2 regions of the Rhizobium sp. N122 genome follow, and region 1 is predicted to be linked to the other one. Evidence: riboswitches for the same ligand, from Rfam matches in the RefSeq annotation. Region 1 holds a riboswitch; the other holds the start of a gene.
The links. Region 1 has a riboswitch for FMN ahead of ATY75_RS31830 (DMT family transporter). Riboswitches for the same ligand answer to the same signal wherever they lie in the genome.
Positions count from the first base shown of each region.

Region 1 (3,403 bases):
TCGCCGAATTTTGCCGCTTCGAGGCCTTCCGGCTCGACGCCCTTCGATCCCGAACGGCTTTCCGGATAGTGGCCGATATGAGCGACGGCGCGTTCGAAGGATGCACCCGATTCGTAGAGAAGCTTGCCCGTCTTGTCGAAGATGGTGAAACCGCGCGAGCCACCCTGGTAATCACCTTCATTGGCGACGACGAGGCGGTTGTCGTCCAGCCATTTCACGGCGTCGGGCTCGCGCGGCACGTCCTTCAATTCGCCGGTGAATTTCAGGGCGCCGTCCCGCTTGGTGTCGATGCCGGCGAGATCGACGCTGCCGGCAGAGAAATGCGTTTTCACCTGAGCGGTGTTGGCGTCGATGATGACGATCTCGTTGTTTTCCTGCAGCGTCAGGGCGATCTCGTTCTGGCCGTTGAAGGCGACGAATTCCGGCTCCGGATCTTCAGGGGCAACGCCCGCGAGACCGGTCAGCGTCACGTGCTTGATGGTGCCGCAATCGACCGTGCCGTTCTGGACCTGGAAGACAACCAGATCGCCGGCCGGCATCTGCGGGATCTTGCCGTCGTTGACCTCTTCGTCACGCTCGTTTTCGATCGCGATGGCGCCGAGCGTCTTGTCCTTGTTCAGCGCGATCGAATCCGGCTGGCCGCCGAGATCGCAGCTGTTTTCGATCTTCTTCGTCGCCACGTCGACGATCGCCAGACGGCCCGAGGGCTTGGCCTTGCTTTCGGAGGTGTTGACGGCGACCAGGGCCTTGCCGGCGCTCGAGGTGACCGATGTCGGCTCGCCGTCCATCATCAGCGCGCCGCCTGATTTCGGGGCCTTGGCATCGGTGATGTCGATGAAGCCGATCGCGCCGAGCGGGCTGTCGCTATAGATCAGCGTGTTGCCGTCATCGGTCGCGGTGATGATTTCGGCAGAGGTCGGCGAAAGCTTGTCCTTGTCACCAGGCAGGTTCTGCGCGACCGGGAAGGACGCCATGCGGTTGAAGACCGGCTCGGCGGCGGCCGGAAAGGCAACGGAAGCGAGAAGCACGGCAGCAAGTGCTGCCTTGCGCGATGAAATTGTCATGAAAATCCCCCATGTGTCGAATAGTCGAAACATGGGTTTTCTGCGGGATTGCCATGACAGCGACATGACAACCCGCGACATTTCACGTGGTTTGCGTCACGCCGCCCTTTTCCCGGCGCATCTCGTTGCGCATGATGAAAAGCGACGCGGCAAGAATGAGGGCGGCTCCGAGCCAAAGGTAACCGGCCGGCGCATAACCGAAGAACAGCCAGCCTGCCAGCACATTCAGCGGCAGCTTCAGATCGTCGAAGGGCTGCACATAGGCGGCGTCGGCACTGGCATAGGCGAGCGTCAGCAGATATTGCGCCACGACCGTCAGCAGGCCGGCCAGCAGGAAGAGAGCAAGTGCGGTGCCTGTCGGCACGGCAAAGCCCGCCGCCAGCGCCAGGCCGCCGTTGATCGGCGTCAGCAGCACCAACAGCCAGACGGTGATCGTCTCGGGCTTTTCAATGCCGGTCAGGCTCTTGGTGATCAGCGAGGAGGCGCCCCAGAGCAGCGCCGAGAGCACCGGCAGCAGGGCTGCCCAGGTGAAGCTGTCGGACCATGGCTGCAGGATGATCATCGCGCCGGCAAAGCCGACACCGGTCGCCGCCCACCGGGCTGGACCGACACGTTCACCGAGGAACAGGCGGGCGCCGAGAATGATGAAGAAGGGCGAGGTCATGACGAGGGCGATCGCCTGCCAGATCGGCACCGACGCAAGGCCGGAAATCCAGGCCTCGACGCCGAGCGCGGCAAAGATCACGCGCACGAGATGCCGCCAGGGATATTCGGTGCGCATTGCCGAAAGGCCTGATTTGCGCAGGAAGGGCAAGGAGAACAGAAAGGCGAAGGCATATTGCCAGAAGGCCGCGGAGGCCGGGGGAAAGGCGAGCTTCATCGTCAGCCACTGGGTGACGACGTTGAGGAGCGAGAAGACCACGCCTCCAAGCACCATGAAAGCTGCGCCGGCAAAGGCGCGCGACTGCGAGACTGCAAGGGATTTCTGATTCATGTCTTTCATCCGAAATCAGGGACCAACATAAATCAGGACGCAACGAGCGACAGCACGCTGACGCTGGCAGTCCCCTGCCCCGCACGCGGCCATGCTCATCCTCTTCCATCCGGACTTTGACCGTCGGCTCCGGAACCGCACCGGATCTGCTGACCCCTCCCAAGCGTCGGCTTGGGAAAGCGCTCGCGGGCTCGGGCCGCAGCCCTTACCGCCGGTGGGGAGTTTCACCCCGCCCTGAGAACAGCTCTGTCGTAGAACAAAGGGCCGCATGCGGCAAGCGGCGAAAGCAAAAGGGGTCCGGCAAAGCCGAACCCCTTCCAAATCCTGCGCAGCCGGTCTCGTTTACGGCTGGCGGATAATCTCAGATCAGCCGTTGACGGCGTCCTTCAGGCCCTTGCCGGGCGTGAACTTCGGCACGTTGCGAGCCGGAATGTCGACTTCAGCGCCCGTCGACGGGTTGCGGCCCTTCGATGCGGCACGATGAGAAACGGTGAAGCTGCCGAACCCAGCGAGGCGGATGTCGCCCTTGTTCTTGAGTTCACCCTGGACAACGTCAAAAACCGCGTCAACAGCGGAAGCCGCGTCAGACTTCGTCAGTCCTGCCTTTTCGGCGACTGCGGACACGAGTTCATTCTTGTTCATGTTTCCACCCCTTTCTAAATGGTACGAAACGACTCAAAAGTAAGCTAGGCGCAGAATAGGTTTCATCAGGCCCGCCGGGAACCCAAAAGCCCTGCAAATCAAGGAAAAGCAAGCGTCTCCATGACGTTTTCACAAAAAAGGCTGGCGTTTTCGCCAGCCTTTTTCCGTCTTTTCAGCCAATGGGGCCTAAATGTGGCCAAGGCCACTCAATGCGCTATGGTCGCGCCCGTCTCATCAAGGCCTTCGACCGAGGTGATGACCGGCGTTTCCACCGTGCCGTCCCATTCGATCGGCTCCGGACGCCGGATCAGCGCATGCTTGATCACCTCGCCCATGCGGGATACCGGGATGATCTCCATGCTGTTCTTCACGTTATCCGGAATCTCTGCCAGGTCCTTGGCATTTTCCTCCGGAATCAGCACCTTCTTGATGCCGCCGCGAAGCGCTGCGAGCAGCTTTTCCTTGAGACCGCCGATCGGCAGCACACGGCCGCGAAGGGTGATTTCACCGGTCATGGCCACGTGCCTGTTCACCGGGATACCGGTCATGATCGAGACGATCGCGGTCGCCATGGCGACGCCGGCCGAGGGGCCGTCCTTCGGTGTCGCGCCTTCCGGCACGTGCACGTGGATGTCGCTCTTGTCGAAGCGCGGCGGCTCGATGCCGAAGTCGACAGCGCGCGAGCGGACATAGGAAGCCGCTG
Region 1 covers NZ_LOKU01000078.1:113,421-116,823, reverse strand. Annotated here, with positions in the region: gene ATY75_RS31835 (esterase-like activity of phytase family protein) at 1-1,064, opposite strand, end outside; gene ATY75_RS31830 (DMT family transporter) at 1,147-2,058, opposite strand; FMN riboswitch at 2,152-2,304, opposite strand; gene hupB (DNA-binding protein HupB) at 2,425-2,700, opposite strand; gene lon (endopeptidase La) at 2,907-3,403, opposite strand, start outside.

Region 2 (3,403 bases), on a different contig from region 1:
GCTCCGGGACATCAGCAAGAACGCCTCCCGCGGCCCTCTTCCGGTCGGGAATTCCATCACGGCGCAAAACAGAAAATAACACTTTAAACTTGCGCAGTTTTGCTTTCATTATGCGCCGTTCATCATCGTGTGATTGAGGGGTACGATGGGCACGATATTCTGGCCGAAAGATCCGCTGGATGGCAATGACATGAGGCTGCTGACGTCGATCCTTCGGCGGTGGTGCGAAAGATATCAGGTCGAGCTGACCGCAGAGGAGAGCAGCCGCAAGGCGAAGGAACTCGTCGAATGGTATGAATTCGGCGTCAAGGATCCTGTCGAACTCGAAGAACTGATCGACAGCCAACACTGGCGCGTCAGCACGGTCTGACGCCAAGGCGCCGAAGAAACGTCGATAAAAAGGGCCGGCGAAGATTGCGCCGGCCCCATCGATCTGTCTCTGACTGCGAGCTTAATAGTCATCCCGCCAGCGGCGGCGATACTCGCCGCGCCGCTCATCGCGCCAGCGCGGACCATCCCAATCCCGGTGACGCCGCTCCCAGCCCCAGCGGGGCGGACCGCCGTAGAAGGCCACCGGCGGCGGGCGTCGCCAGTTTCGCCGGCATTCGCCCCAGCGGGTCAGATGCCAGCCGCGGCCGCACGCATAGTCGACCTTTGTAACATCGCTTGTGACATTGCTCTGGACATTGATTGTCCCCATCGGCATCGCCTCAGCTGTGCCGATCGAAAGGCTGCCAGCGAGCAAGGCAGCCGCGATAGAAAGTGCCTTCATCGGAAACTCCATTTCATCCAGCCGCCCTCACCCTAGGGCGGCCAAATTGAACTGGAGATGAATTGCGCGTTCATGTTTGCGGGCAAAAAAGAAGCGCTTTCGGACGGCCGATCGTAGCGCCGGCCAGCCGTTTTCCCGCAACGGCAACCGCTTCGGGACAAGCCTCCGGCCTGCAAAAACCGTTCATGTTCTGCCAGAAAATGAGTCGGGACCCGGGTCACGCCCGGCGGCGACCTCGATCAGCCGCCCGAGGTAATGCGCCCAGCCTTCCGCATGGCCGGCGCATTGATCGGCGCTCGGCAGGCCGCTATGGGTGAGCCGCAGCAGTGTTCCGCCTCCCTGCTCGATCAGGTCGATCTCGACCAGGCTCGACCCCGGCGGCACCACCTCGCTGCCGTCCCAGCCGAAGCTGTAGGCAAGGCGATGAACCGGCACCACTTCGCGAAACGAGCCGCGCGCAAAGCGGGCGCCGGTGACGTTGACGAGATAGAGCCCGCCCGGCTGCGGCTCGACCTGAGCCTCCGTTCCCATCCAGCGCAGGATCTTTTCCGGGTCGGTCATCAACGCAAACACTGCGGCCGGCGGCGCCGCGATATGCGCCTCGCGGTGAACGACGAGGGGCTCTTGCATATCTCTCTCCCATGGTTTGCTATGGTCTTCCCTCGCCTTGCGCGGGAACGGCGCGCTGCTGTTTTGACGGGGTGTCCTCATCGGAAGCATGTAGGCAAAAGTGCACATTCAGCAAGGGCGATGGAGACATTCCCTCCGACGCTGGCTCGTCACCGTGCCCTTCGCGTGCGCCCAATGCACTCGCTCCTGTCGTCGCTCGCCCCCTCAACTGCCTTGCCCTTCGGGCCACTCGCGCCATTCCCATTCCCACACCACAATGAAAGCATTTCACCCTATTGCCAGCCGGCCACCTTCCCCCTATTGTCCCCGCCGTTCTCAGGGCGGGGTGAAAGTCCCTACCGGCGGTATGCAGTTTCGATTGCGAGCCCGCGAGCGCCTTCTAAGGAAGGGTCAGCAGATCAGGTGAGATGCCTGAGCCGACGGTCATAGTCCGGATGAAAGAGAACGCGCGTTCCCACCGCCCTTGCGGCTGTCGGGGACGTTCGTGATCGCCTTGGGTGATGTGTCTGTTCGCCAAAGGAGATTACCATGACACCCACCCGCTACGCCTTTATCAAAGCCAGCTGGCACGCCGACATCGTCGACCGCGCCCTTGAGGGCTTCTATCAGCTCGTGCCGCCCGAACAGGTCGATGTGTTCGATGTTCCCGGCGCATTCGAGATGCCGCTGCTTTCCCGTGATCTTGCCGCAACCGGCCGCTATGGCGCCGTCGTTGCGGCCGCTTTCGTCGTTGACGGCGGAATTTACCGCCACGAATTCGTCGCCCAGGCCGTGGTCGACGGGCTGATGCGCGCCGGCATGGATACCGGCGTGCCGGTGCTGTCTGTTTCGCTAACGCCGCATCAGTATCAGGAAACCGACCACCATAAGCAGATCTACCGCGCGCACTTCATCGAGAAAGGGCGGGAGGCCGCAAAGGCCGCGCTCACCATCGGGAAGACACGCGCCGCTCTTGCCGCGTAAGACGGTTCCTCGGAACCGAGGCGGCGGGACCGATCCCGCCGTCTTCATCAGGTCGGTTACGACAGAATAATTGATTCGACGCCCCCGCCGCGCTGTGATCCACTCGACCGCGACATGTATCGCCATTCTTAATGCATCCAGAACCCCAAGGAGCTGAAGATGAGCAATGCAATGCGCAGTGAACCCCCTATGGCAAATCCGAAAACACGGCCGGTCGACACCAAGCTCGAAGTGGTCGTCATCCCCGTTTCCGACGTCGACCGCGCCAAACGTTTTTACAACGGCCTCGGCTGGCGGCTCGACGCCGATTTCGCCAATGACGCCGATTTCCGGGTGATCCAGTTTACTCCGCCCGGCTCCGGCTGCGCGATCATCTTCGGCCAGAACATCACCGCCGCAGAGCCCGGCTCCGCCCAGGGGCTCTACCTCGTCGTCTCCGACATCGAGGCCGCCCGCCGCGATCTCATTGCCCGCGGCGTCGAGGTCAGCGACGTGTTCCATGACGCATCAGGCGTCTATGCCGGCAGAGACGAACCCTATCTCTTCGGACGGCTCAGGCTCGCCGGCCGCGATCCCGAACACCGCAGCTATCGCTCCTTCGCCTCGTTCAAGGATCCCGACGGCAATGGCTGGCTGTTCCAGGAAGTCACGGAGCGCCTGCCCGGACGCATCGACGCCGACGAGACAGCCTTTGCGACCTCGAGCGACCTTGCATCAGCACTGCGCCGCGCGGCCACCGCCCACGGCGAACACGAAAAGCGCAACGGTGGCAAGCACGACGAGAACTGGCCGGACTGGTACGCCGAATACATGGTCAGCGAACGGGCCGGCCGGGAACTGCCGTTATAGATGGCGGTAGAGGGACGCAGACGCTCGTCGCGTCTGTGTTCCCTCTTGATAATGATGCAATCCGCTTGCCTTTCGCTTGCCGCTCAAGGCGAGGCGAAGGACAATGGAGGACGTGCAGTGTGGCCCCCTCATCTGCCTGCCGGCATCTTCTCCCCGAGGGGAGAAGCGGAATCGCGGCGGCGCCTCGCC
Region 2 covers NZ_LOKU01000045.1:226,386-229,788, reverse strand. Annotated here, with positions in the region: gene ATY75_RS25900 (hypothetical protein) at 146-370, shown strand; gene ATY75_RS25895 (hypothetical protein) at 452-772, opposite strand; gene ATY75_RS25890 (SRPBCC domain-containing protein) at 956-1,402, opposite strand; FMN riboswitch at 1,710-1,852, shown strand; gene ATY75_RS25885 (6,7-dimethyl-8-ribityllumazine synthase) at 1,931-2,365, shown strand; gene ATY75_RS25880 (VOC family protein) at 2,525-3,214, shown strand.
Region 2: another riboswitch for FMN. It lies ahead of ATY75_RS25885 (6,7-dimethyl-8-ribityllumazine synthase); the one in region 1 lies ahead of ATY75_RS31830 (DMT family transporter).